Regions from separate parts of the Psychrilyobacter piezotolerans genome, predicted to be linked through region 3. Evidence: riboswitches for the same ligand, from Rfam matches in the RefSeq annotation. Region 3 holds a riboswitch; each other region holds the start of a gene.
The links. A riboswitch is a leader RNA that binds a small molecule or an ion and turns the genes downstream of it on or off. The one in region 3 is predicted to bind cyclic di-GMP.
Positions count from the first base shown of each region.

Region 1: it holds a riboswitch for cyclic di-GMP, as region 3 does, so the genes downstream of both, DYH56_RS12595 (hypothetical protein) here and DYH56_RS04695 (HD domain-containing phosphohydrolase) in region 3, are expected to answer to the same signal.
Region 2: it holds a riboswitch for cyclic di-GMP, as region 3 does, so the genes downstream of both, DYH56_RS02940 (putative bifunctional diguanylate cyclase/phosphodiesterase) here and DYH56_RS04695 (HD domain-containing phosphohydrolase) in region 3, are expected to answer to the same signal.
Region 4: it holds a riboswitch for cyclic di-GMP, as region 3 does, so the genes downstream of both, DYH56_RS15205 (lectin-like domain-containing protein) here and DYH56_RS04695 (HD domain-containing phosphohydrolase) in region 3, are expected to answer to the same signal.

Region 1 covers NZ_QUAJ01000026.1:15,550-18,766, forward strand. Annotated here, with positions in the region: gene DYH56_RS12580 (DUF4037 domain-containing protein) at 1-282, shown strand, start outside; gene DYH56_RS12585 (DNA-3-methyladenine glycosylase I) at 332-883, shown strand; cyclic di-GMP riboswitch class I at 1,144-1,219, shown strand; gene DYH56_RS12595 (hypothetical protein) at 1,632-2,417, shown strand; gene DYH56_RS12600 (hypothetical protein) at 2,432-3,154, shown strand.
Region 2 covers NZ_QUAJ01000003.1:141,831-145,047, forward strand. Annotated here, with positions in the region: gene DYH56_RS02935 (EAL domain-containing protein) at 1-204, opposite strand, end outside; gene DYH56_RS02940 (putative bifunctional diguanylate cyclase/phosphodiesterase) at 234-1,751, opposite strand; cyclic di-GMP riboswitch class I at 1,877-1,961, opposite strand; gene metH (methionine synthase) at 2,568-3,217, opposite strand, start outside.
Region 3 covers NZ_QUAJ01000006.1:40,481-43,697, forward strand. Annotated here, with positions in the region: gene DYH56_RS04690 (DMT family transporter) at 3-851, opposite strand; cyclic di-GMP riboswitch class I at 1,110-1,194, shown strand; gene DYH56_RS04695 (HD domain-containing phosphohydrolase) at 1,289-3,217, shown strand, end outside.
Region 4 covers NZ_QUAJ01000051.1:234-3,450, reverse strand. Annotated here, with positions in the region: gene DYH56_RS15220 (GGDEF domain-containing protein) at 1-43, opposite strand, end outside; gene DYH56_RS15215 (phosphatidylserine decarboxylase) at 237-1,121, shown strand; gene DYH56_RS15210 (NusG domain II-containing protein) at 1,124-1,498, shown strand; cyclic di-GMP riboswitch class I at 1,759-1,834, shown strand; partial or broken gene DYH56_RS15205 (lectin-like domain-containing protein) at 1,977-3,217, shown strand, end outside.

The DNA.
Region 1 (3,217 bases), on a different contig from region 3:
TTAAAAAGAAATGACATCCTAAGCGTCAACCATAGAATCAGTGCATTTTTTGAAAGTTATTTCGATATTATTTTTGCAATAAATATGAAACTTCACCCTGGAGAAAAAAAACTCCTAAAAATTACAAAAGAACAGCTGGATCACACCCCGGAAAATATGGAAACAGACATAAGGGAATTGTTTGAAAACCTGTATAAAAGGGAATTTGATATTGTAGACAAATTAAATGTGATTACCGGCAGATTGGAGAGTCTGTTAAAAGAATTAAATTTAATATTTTAATGTAAGATCCAAAAGGAAATGGATTAAGTTTGATCCACAGGGGGAGTGAATGAAAAGGTGTGATTGGTGTATAGGAAATGAACTCTATGAAAAATATCATGATGAGGAGTGGGGGAAGGTTGTCCATGATGACAGAACCTTGTTTGAATTTCTGATCTTAGAATCTGCCCAGGCAGGGCTCAACTGGCTGACTATATTGAAAAAAAGAGAAAACTATAGAAAAGCCTATGATAATTTTGATTATAATATGGTGGCTGAATACAATGAAGAAAAATTTGAAGAGCTGATGAATAATAAAGGAATAGTCAGAAACAGATTGAAGATAAGGGCTTCCATAAACAATGCCGGAAGATTTATGGAGGTTCAAAATGAATTTGGGAGCTTTTATAGATATCTATGGAATTTTACAGATGGTAAGCAGATAATAAACAGGGTAGAAAAATTGGAGGATCTTCCTGCAAAAACAGAACTTTCAGATGCCATAAGTAAAGACATGAAAAAAAGAGGATTTAAATTTATAGGAACTACAATCATCTATGCTTATTTACAGGCAGTAGGAGTAGTAGATGATCATTTGGAGGGGTGTGTGGCTAGGAAGTAAAGCAACGTGACGCTGCATCCAGAATTATTATCAAAAACAAAAAAGGATTATATGAGTAATTTTACTTATATAACCCTTTTTTTAATACCTTTACCCTTAGTCTCTTTTTCAATGGTAATTATTTCATCTACAATATTTGTCTATTTATTTGGGCTGAACATAAAAAAAATTGACAACAAAAATAAAATGCACTATATTGTAAAGAAATGACTAAAAATATTACAGTTTTAATTAAAATTCAATAATTTTTTAATTAAAATTTAAAATGTTGGCAAAATAGGAGAAATCCTGTGACGCAAAGCTATAGGGCCTTTAAAATGGCAGCCAGTTGCAGATCTTTCGGGATCTGTATTTTTTTTGTAGTTACTACTTTTGATTTTTGTCCGCTTGAGACACGAGTATCTAAATTACTTTTATTTGAAATAAAATAATTTAGAATGTGGCTAGAGACGGAAACAGGAGTAGTATGAAGAAAATTCTAAGGATTCCATCCTTAACTGGCTCTATTTACTTTTTATCTGAAAAAGAAATAGAGGAAAGAAAAGCAGACTTTTTCTAAATGATGTTATAGGGGTAAGTCAGAGGTAATTACCGTCTTTTTACAGCTTCAGTCCTCGTTACACTGCGGAACTTATTCTGTTGTACGACTGAGTAGAATTTTTACTGAGAAGTAGAGTAACATCTAGAAAAAGAATTTTTAAATAAAAAAAATGCTAGAAAGCAGAAATTTTTTATAGGGGATGGGGTTATGGAAGATATGAATGAAATAGTGAATCGGATACTAGATGAAGATAAGGAGATAAAAAATAGCTCGAGTGGTACCAACGGGACATTGACTATAGAAGAGTTTATGGAAGAAAATTATGAGGTAAAGAAAGAGTTAGAAGAAGGGGAGGAAGTTCGGTATATAGCCTATGAACCATCAGATGCTACTGGGATATTAAGGTTTATAGTACCTATCTATGTATGTTTTTTAACTGCTTGTACTTTTTTTATTATCACTTCATATACTGGGAATCGTTGGATATTTTTACCTACTTTTATTTTATTTCTGCTTACAATAATATTTATCATGAGTATGGTTGAGGATACTGTAATTTTTACAGATAAATCATTGATTATAAAAAGGAAAAAATATAGTAAAAAATTTATCTATAGTGAGATAAAAAGGATGAATGTCAATATTTCCCCGGGATGTTTTTCATACAGTATTTATAGTGATAAAGAAAAAATTGGGGTGATTACAACAAATTACAACAGATTTCAGTTACCTCAAATTTTATTAAAATTTAAAAGCGAATTAAAAATACAAGATGAAATAATGACATCTAAATTATTTAAAATAAAGATACTATTAATAGTTTTAATAATGGGATTAATAGGCACTTATCTTGAGCTTTCATCATATTTATTTTTTATGAATTTAATAATTTTATATTTTGATATTATTTTAGTTACTACATATTTTAAATTACTAAAAAAAGGAAGAATAAAAATAGTCTTGATAAAGAAAAAACTAAAAAAAGTAACTTAGAAAATCCAAAGAATTTGAACATATTAATAAATAAAATATTGGACGAAGACAGTACAATTAAAAACAGTTTGACTGGTACCAATGGAGAATTAACAATAGATGAATTCATGGAGAAATATCCGAAAATAAAGAAAAGGTTAGAGGTGGGGGAAAAGGTTCGATATATTGCTTATGAAAAGATAAAATCTAAAAAACGTGAATTCAACAAAATTTATTTTGGATCTTTTCCTTTGGCAGTAGTCTCACTGATTATTACAGTTTATTATAGTTGGCTTTTCTTTCCAATTTTTATGACATTTTTTATGACATTTTTATGTTCTCATGAATTTGCACAAGAATCAATAATTTTTACCAATAATTCACTACTTACATTAAAAAAAAATAATAAAATAAATAAAATATTATATAGTGAAATAAAAAAAGTGGTTTACAATAAAACTCCGAAAAATCCTGAATTTGGAAATTTGATTTTAAAAGGGAAGGAAAATAAATTAATATGTTCTGAAATCTATTTTTCTAAAATCAATCTTTCAAATATAATTTATAAAATAGGTATTTCTAAAATGGGAACCACAGAAAAAATTCTAACGTCTATTGCTTATATAGGACTTATAATATGGGTGTTTTTAGCCTTGATAGCTATTATAGACTTTTATGTTTTTATGCGATTACTATTTTGGATTCTGGGTATTCTTTCCATGTATAGATATATTACAATTAAGAAGGGTAGTAAATAATGGACGAACAATATTCTGCTTTTTATGTCGATACAGATAATTACGTTAGGTTTGATAGAGACA
Region 2 (3,217 bases), on a different contig from region 3:
CAAACTGTCATCGGGATTTTCAAGATCGATATAAGGACTTCCTGTATGAACCCCCATCCGTATTCCAGAATTTTGCAGACTTTTTATATAATTGATTTCATCCTCAGAATAGATACCTGAAGATATATAATTTGTGGCCTGAACTATTAAACTAATAAAAACCAACATTAAAGAAAATAGAAATTTCCTGTTAAGTTTAATCATTTTTCCTCCCAATATTATGTAAATATTACCTAAGCTACTATTTCCGATTCACTGCAGGTATTTTTTTTAAGTTTTAATTCCGACCTTTCATTTATCAGGACCGCAACCAAGTCATTTTCAGGCATAGGTCTTCCAAAGTGGTACCCCTGGGCATATTTGACTCCCTCTTTTTTCAAAAATTCACTCTCAGCTGCGTCCTCTATCCCCTCGGCAACAGATATGTATCCCATATCGTCTGAAAGATCAATTAGGGTGCTGTATATCCTCTGCCCCTTATCTACGTTTTCTTTGACTATCTGAAGGAGGCTTCTGTCAAACTTAAGTGTGTCTATTTCTAAAACTCCCAGCCCTTTCAGGGATGCATGTCCCGCTGTAAAGTCATCTAAAGCTATTGAAATACCCAAACGTTCCTTTAAGAGGTTCATCTCGTAGAGCACCTTCTGGATGTTGTTTATAAAGATACTTTCCGTTATTTCTATCTGTACTCTATTCCCTGGAACACCGTATTTTTTTAACATATTTTCGATGTGGTCATACACATCCAGGCCTTCTAAAGTTTTAACTGAAATATTAAAGGATAAATTGAAGTCATCTCCAACTATCCCCTCTTCTATCCAGGTTTTTAATGATTTTATTGCAGATTCTGCAATGAGAAAATCAAGATCGGCGATCACCTCATTTTTTTCAGCTATGGGGATAAAAACTCCTGGTGGTATAAAGCCCTCCTCTGGATGGATCCAACGAGCCAGGGCTTCGACCCCCACTATTTTTTCAGTCTCAAGTTCAACCTTTGGCTGGAAGTATGGGAAAATTTCCTTGTTTTCAAGGTGATATATGAAATCTTTTTCCAGCTGACGATATCTGTCAAATTTTTCTATCATCTGGTCGTCTGCCACTACAAAGGTCCCCTTCCCATTTTTTTTAGCTGTGTACATAGCTACATCGGCTCTGTGCAGAAATTCCGAGGTACTTTTTATCTTTGGGCTAATAGGGCAGATCCCTATACTCCCGTGAACTTTCAGAGTTGATCCTAATATTTCCAGAGGTTTTCTCAGTTCCTTAAGTGTTTCCGCTGCTTTTTTTTCTATATCATCTTCTTCGATATTCTTATGCAGTATAAAAAATTCATCTCCAGACAATCTATAGATACTGTTGTGATCGAATATTTTATGCAGCCTTTTCACCACTTCCCTGAGAACAAGGTCTCCCATATGGTGACCATAGGTATCATTTATCCGCTTAAAGTTATCTAAGTCTAAAAACATCCCCAGCCCTCTGTTACTTTCAAAGTTTAACCTTCCCATTTCCTTTCTGAACCTGGTCTTGTTTTTAGCTGTGGTGAGTTCATCAAAGTATGCTTTTTGATAAAGGTCTTTTATCCATCGGTACTTTGCCAGTAAAGATATGATAACTATAACTAAGATATACGTTGTAATCTTATAGATCAGACCTTTCTCATGTTTTAACAAGGTGTCTCCCTGGCCATAGACTGCCGTTCCCAGAGAAAAAATTGTCAAACTTAACAGTAATTTGAACCTTTGTTTCATTAAATGTTCCTCCTAGTTTATATGTTTTTTTTATTATCTTAATTTTTCAAAAAGATATATTTGCAAAAAAAAAAGGATACTAAAAGATAATCTTTTAGAATTCCCTACATTGACTCTGAAATTATTTCGATAACTGGCTGCCATAATAAGAATAGTTAAGGCCCTTTAGCTTTGCGTCACAGTGTTTCCATTGTTTTGCCTTTTCGGATTATCACGAGGAATTAATTAAATTGTTTTATTTAAAATTTTTATAGATAAGATATAATTTTTAGGAGAATCTGTTACTAAAAATCTCTCTTATTACCTTAAGATTAAATATAACATACGGTTTTATTATTTGTCCATTTTTTAATGTATAAAGATAGAGTCAAATTGTTGCAGTTAAAAAAAACTTAATTTTATTGAGTTATCTGAAGCCATTCATCATCTATTGTAAAATTATACAATGTTTCCATTGCTGCCTTTTGTTATATCCTTCTTTGTCATGGTTTCATCTATAATGAAACCAATAAAAGTAACGATTATTGTAACTATTAAAATGAATTTGTTTTCCACAACAGCTTTTTTCAATTAAATTTTAATATAAAATTAATGGAAAGTGCTCGTAAATTATAATGTATATGTTGAAAGAAGTCAATTTTAAATGCAAACCTGAATAGGGAGAAAGAGAAGGAGTAAGTTAGGAGATTTTATATGGAAAAAACAATGAGATAAAAGATGCGACTTAAGGGAGAAGTAAGGCTAGGAAAATCTAAATAAAAACCAGGAATTCCGGTTAGGAATCCCTGGTTTTATTTAATGGAGGAATCCTATTTATTAACAAATAGAAATACCTAAATTTTCTTTCATTTTGTTAAAATCAACTTTTCTGAATTCCGCCAGAGATTCTATCTGATTTTCATCAATTTTTCCCAGATCAAAATATTTGGCATTTTCGCTGAAAAACAGCAGACCGCAGACAGTGTGAACAGGTGTCATGGTATAAGTGGAACTAAGGGTTACTCCTAATTCCCAGATATTCATAAGATCAAAGATCTCTTTTTTCATGGAGTGATCGGGTAAAATAGGATAACCTACTGCCGGTCTTATCTTAACCTGAATTACCTCACTTGCTTTAGTCTCTAAATAATATGCAGCAGCCTCTGTCAGTCTGTTTCCCAGTAATTTATACATGATATCCTCATATTCTGTTTTCCCGGATACAGTATCTATGGATACTGCAAAGGTACCTATATAATCTTCATTTTCTACAAAATCTGCCAGGGACAGTGAACTTTCCCATTGCTGGGTTCTCACCATGGGAAGTTCCAGACCATTAATTTTTAAAATATCCATGGGTCTTTTCTCCACATTAAAAATTCCATACCTTGCAGATATTTTTAATTTTTTATCTTTCAATATTTCTAGATATTTTTCAGCCTCCCTTAAAATATCTTCCTCTTTAAAGGTGTCTTTTACCTTCCAAT
Region 3 (3,217 bases):
TTTTACCCTTTTCTTTTTAAAATTAGATAGGTGGCCGATAAAATCATCCCCCCTCCTATAATTGTTGGGATTCCTGGCATTTCATTAAAAAATATTCCTCCTAATATAACAGCTCCCAATGGATCTATATAGGATAAAACTCCCACATGCTGAACTTTTATTCTTTTTATTCCTTCAAAATAGAGGTTTAATGCTATACATGTGTGGATGACCCCCACTATAATCATTAAGATTAAAGACAGGGTATTGAATCTCTTCATATTTTTGATCACAGGAAAAAAGATCAAGGAGGAGATTCCCATTTGAAATAAACTGATTTTATGGGATGGAACATCTTTCAATTTTTTTACACTGATTGTAACTAAGGCGTAAAAAAATGCCGCGATCAACCCATACCCCACACCTGTCATGCTAAAATTACTGCCTTTTTGAGACCCCATCAGGGTCATTAAAATTATCCCCGAAAAGCTTAGTCCAACAGCAATTAAAGTTCTTTTATTGATACTTTCCTTTAACAGAAAAACAGAAAGTATAGTTACGATAACAGGGGCTACATAGTAACTCATTGTTGCTGAAGCAATAGTTGTAACTTTAATTGCCCGAAAAAAGAAAAACCAATTGAGAGCAATAAATAATCCGCTCATAGAAAGGATTAAATATTCTTTCAAAGACAATTTATTGCTTGTGCTATCTTTCTTTTTTGTAAATTTTAATATTCCAAGTACTATAAATGCTATAAATACTCTGAAAAAGACTATAACCTCTGGCGGCTGATCAATATATCGTACAAATATCCCGATACTTCCCCATATAATCATTGATGATATCATCAAAAGATATCCTATATTCATAATGCTGCTCCTCCCAAACTATATATTTAGGCATACTGTACCACAAATTTAAACTTTAAGCTATATTTTTCCCCTACTGATTTAAAGTATCGAGAAGAATTTTTAGGATAATGTTATCTACGGTAAATATAAAGTAGGTGTGTCAGATATAGTCTATAAAGAATATCCTTATTTGAAGTTTTTAATCTATTCTGTTATTATGATAATAAAGTTATAATATTTTGTTTAAAGTAAAAATATATATAATCCAGGGAATAATTCTGAAAAAGGCAGAGCAGGGGAAATTTTGTGACGCAAAACTAAAGGGTCTAAGTCTCTTAAGATATGACAGCCAGTTGCCGCAACTTTTTTAGAGGTATGCTATTTGTATAATTACAATGTAGCCTCTTTTTTATTTGCTTTAAAATATTAATAATGAATAAAAAAAGGGGTGGTTTATGAATAAATTATTATTTTCAATTTTTATTTTATTGAGTGTTTCTATTTATGGGATAGAAAATTTAAATATTCCATTAAATAAAGATGAAAAAGAGTGGATTACAGCAAATAAAAATAAAAATATAACGATTTATTTGGATAAGGACAGAGGGATATTAAATTATTATTCAAAGGGAAAAAGAAAGGGTGTTTTTCCTAATATAATTAAAGTATTGGAAGAAAACACAGGACTTAGTTTTAACATAATCGATGAAGATACTGAAATATTTGAGAGTTCTGTAGATTTGGGGATTCCTGATATAGTAATGGGTGTAGAAGACTATAAAAGAAATAATAAAGAATATGAGTATATAGATACACCTGTTGAATTAGATGGAGTTGCGATTACCAGAAAAGATTATCCTTCTATTGATTTTAAAGAAGATAATTTTGGAAAAAAAATTGTCTATGAAGAGGGAGACCAGATAAAAAATAAAATTATAAAGAAATACGGGAACCTAATTACATTGATCTCTAAACCAAATCAAAAAGAAGCTGTAGAAGCTATATTGTCTAAAGAGGCGGATGTTTATATCGAAGATTATCAGGAGGCTTTAAAATATTTAGTCAAAACGCCAAACAATAATGTAAAATTAAATTATTTTTCAAAAGTTATTAAAACGGATTATTATACTGGAGGAAAGGCAGAATTTCAGCCTTTGTTAGATATTATAGAGAGAATTTTTGATAATAAAGATCTGACAATGAAGTTTTTTCATGAGGAAACACTGAGTTATACGAAAAATAAGTTGGAGATATCCAATGAAATTCAAGAATATATTAAAAACAGGAAAAAAATAAAGGTTTTTCTTCCTTCCTTTGAAGAATTTCCACAGCTTTTCTATATCAATGAAAATAAGGTCCCAGAAGGATTTTTAAATAATTACTTCTATGAAATTGATAAAATATTGGGAATACAAATAGAGTTTGAAAGAGAAAATATAGATTTTGATGTAGACCCATTTATACTGAGTGTCAATGGGGAAGAATTAATATCTGAAAATGAAGAAATACTCATAACAGAACCTTATACCCAGATACCATTATTGATTTTTAATAGTAGTGATGAAAGCTACGTCCCGTATTTTGATAATCTAAAAAAATATCGTATTGCTGTAGTAAGAAATTCTTTTATTGAAAGGTATCTTTTGTATAAAGGATTAGGGAATAATTTAATAAGGTTTAAAAATATAAGAGAAGTATTGACAGCAGTAAGTTCTAAAAAAGCGGATATTTTAATAGGGGAATTGCAGCAAATTGATTATTTTTCAAAATTATATAGTATAAGAGATCTGCAGGTTGCAGGGACTATCCAGGATAAGCTGGAGTTAAGTTTTGGAATACCCAAAGAAGATAAAACCCTTTATTTTTTAATAAATTCATTGAACAATGAATTTTCTTATAGAATAAAAGAAGATAAAGATAAATTTTTTATCCAAAAAATAAAAATAGCAAAAGATTATAAATTATCTATAGTTATCTCCGCAGTTTCAATTCTCCTGCTAAGTTTCGTTTATAATCATTTAAGAAAATTTAAAAACACTTCTATGAAGTTAAAAAAATTAACTATTGGTCTGGTTGAAACTCTGGAAAATGCCAATACATTCAACGATGAAGATACAGGTGCACATATAAAACGATTAAACAAATATTCAGAATTATTGGCTGAAGAACTTAAAATGCCGAATTATTTTGTAAATGAAATAGGATTATATGCTTCCCTTCATGATGTGGGAAAGATAGGGATACCTGATAATATATTAAAAAAACCCGGGAAATTGACAGAGGAAGAATTTGAAACAATGAAAAATCATGTGGAAATAGGATATAATCTTATGAAAGATCTGGATATTAGTCCGGTAGCTTTAAATATAGTCAGATATCATCAT
Region 4 (3,217 bases), on a different contig from region 3:
TGGCTATTACAATTAAATATGGCATAAGTACTTTATTTTTCAAAGGTCCTCCTCCTTACTTTAGCTTATTTTATTTCATACTATCCAATTACTAAAAAAAACGATAATTCCTTTAAAATTGTTGCAGAGAACCTTAAAAACTATCATAAGAAAAGCAGATTTTCTAAATACATATATTTTATGATATAATATATAGGATAACCATTAAAATATAAAAGTTGACAGGGAGATATAATATGAAATTAGATAAGATTGAATATATAGATAGAAAAACCAATATGATATTGGTAGAAAATGTTCCGGGAGAAAATTTTTTGAAATTTTTATACCATAATCCATTTGGAAAACTGCCCTTGGAGCTGCTGGTAAAGAGAAAATGCCTCTCCTCTTTTTACGGAAAATTAATGGACCAGAAAAAATCAATCAATAAGATAGAGGATTTTGTAAAAAACAACCATATAGATATGAATGAATCTCAAAAAAAAGTAGGAGATTTTACTTCATTTAATGATTTTTTCTATAGAAAACTAAAGCCCAATGCAAGAAAGATAGAGGACGGATTGGTGTCTCCTGCCGACGGAAAGGCGGTAGGGTTTGAAAAGATCAATGACTGGGATAAATTCTTCGTAAAAGGAAGTGAATTTTGTTTAGAAAAATATCTGAATAATAAAGAGCTGCTGGAAAAATACAAAGGCGGTAGTATGATCATTGTCAGGCTAGCTCCTGCGGATTATCACAGATACCACTTTCCGGCTGACGGTAAAATCGGCAGTAGAAATAAGATAGACGGATACTATTATTCTGTATCACCCTATGCAATAAAAGAAAATTTTGGAGTATTCTGTGAAAATAAGAGGGAATTAACTACACTGGAAACCAGTGAATACGGGGATGTTTTGATCTCAGAGATAGGAGCTACCATGGTAGGAGGGATCGAGCAGACTTATACTCCTGATACCCATGTTAAAAAGGGAGAGGAAAAGGGGTATTTCACCTTTGGAGGTTCCTCGGTACTCTTACTGTTTGAAAAGGGTAAGGTTATGATAGATGACGATATTTTAAAAAATACAAAAAATGGCTATGAAACCAAGGTATATATGGGTGAAAAAATAGGAGAATAGAGATGTATTTTAAAAGGGGAGACCTAATAATCTATGGGCTAATCATAGGGATTTTTTTGACTTTAGGCATTAATGTCTACAATATTAAGGAAACTAAGGCAGAGAGAGCTGAAATATATGTAAATAATAAATTAAAATATACATACAAACTCCAAAAAGCAGAGAAAGACTTTTATGTCGATACGGATATTGGAGGAGTAGGAATAAAATTAAAAGACAATAAGATAAGGGTAACCTCCTCATATTCTCCCAGAAAACTATGTGTCAAGCAGGGGTGGATAGAGAGGTCGGGACAGACCATCATAGGAGTTCCGGATAAACTCCTGATAAAGATAGTGGGAAAAGAAGAAGCAGAGGTAGATTTTATCCTGCGGTAGATACTATTTAAAATGAAATGAAAAAAATGAGTTCTGTAAAATATAGAACTCATTTTTTTAATATGTAAATTTATTTTTTACGATATTTACATATTATTTAGAAAAATATTACACAATTAATATATATATAAAATATGATTAAACCTAACAAAAATTAATTAAGATTAATAAAGATCAACAAAAATTAACAAAAAATAATTATGATTTTTCATGGAAATGTTATATAATGTTATATAATTTATTATTAAATTTGAATTAAAAAATATTTTTGGCAAAGCAGGGGAAATCCTGTGGCGCAAAACTAAAGGGCCTTTAAAATGGCAGCCAGTTGCAGATCTTTCGAGGTCTGTATTTTTTTATATAAAAAAACGGTTGTTAGGTTGTTTTTCGTAGAATGTTAAGTTTTTTTTAAATTTTACAAGAAAAAATTAAGGATAGATATCAAATAAAATATTGAATTTACAAGGGAGAAGGAAAGATGAAGAAAATAGTTTTATTGTTTTGGTTAGTTATATCGATGCAGTTATGGGGGATGGAAATTAACGGAAATTACAGTAATTTTTTGTATTATAAGTCTGCCATGAAAAGCGGGAGTGAGGTAAGAATAACTCCTGATGAAGGTGGTAAAGTAGGTGCAGTCTGGTCACGGAATATGTTTGATTTGAGCAAAGATTTTCATTTTGAATATGAAATTTGTTTAGGAAGCAAAGGAATACAGGACATTGAAAGTCTAAAAAAAATATATCCTGGTTTAAATATGGCACCTCAATATATCGATGATCACAACAATGTTGATATAGGGGCAGACGGGATGGCCTTTGCCTTTAAATCATCGGATTATAAATATGTTAACTATGGAGAAGCTGGACAATATATAGGTTATGATAATTATGGGTCGCCAAAAATATTTGAAAAATCCTTTGGAGTTAAATTTGATACCTATACAAATCCCGGCTATGATCCAAAGTTTCTTAAAGAGGATGGAGAGAGAGATTTAATAAAAGATCATATTGCTTTTATAGCTAAAGGAAAAATTGGGACAATAAATGGTTCAGCATTTTCAGGTAATGACTTCTATCAGGCAATACCTGAGATGGAAGACGGGGAATGGCATAAGGTTACCTTTGACTGGGATGCTTTATCTAAAACATTTACATATACCTTTAAAGACGGGATGACGACATATACAAATACTTATCATGGGGATATTGTACAGGAATATTTGGGAGGAAGATACGCTTATTTTGGATTTACTTCATCAACAGGGCAGTGGATGAATGAGCATAAAATTCGTAATCCTGAAGTCAGAGGAACTATTCCAACAGATGATTATAAGTTACACATAGAGAAAGAGGTTGTAGATGAAAAAATTTATGAACTAGGGGATACTATTAAATATAAAATAACAATAACAAACCCTGGAAGTGAAGACCTTATCGATATTAAATTAAAAGATGGTAAAAATATATCAGATGAAGAACTGGTATCGGATATTACCCTTGAAAAGGATACATGGATTGAGCTTGGAGCGGGAAAGAGTGTTGTAACCTACGGAACGAAGCAGGTAACTCAGGCAGACATTGACGAGGGAAGTGTAATAAGAACAGCAGCAGTAGTAGCAACAAAAAAGGATAGCAACCCTGTTGAACTACTATATGCTGCAGCAGAAGTCAGGGTAAAGACTATGCAAAGAAATGAATTTACTGTAAGTAATACTCC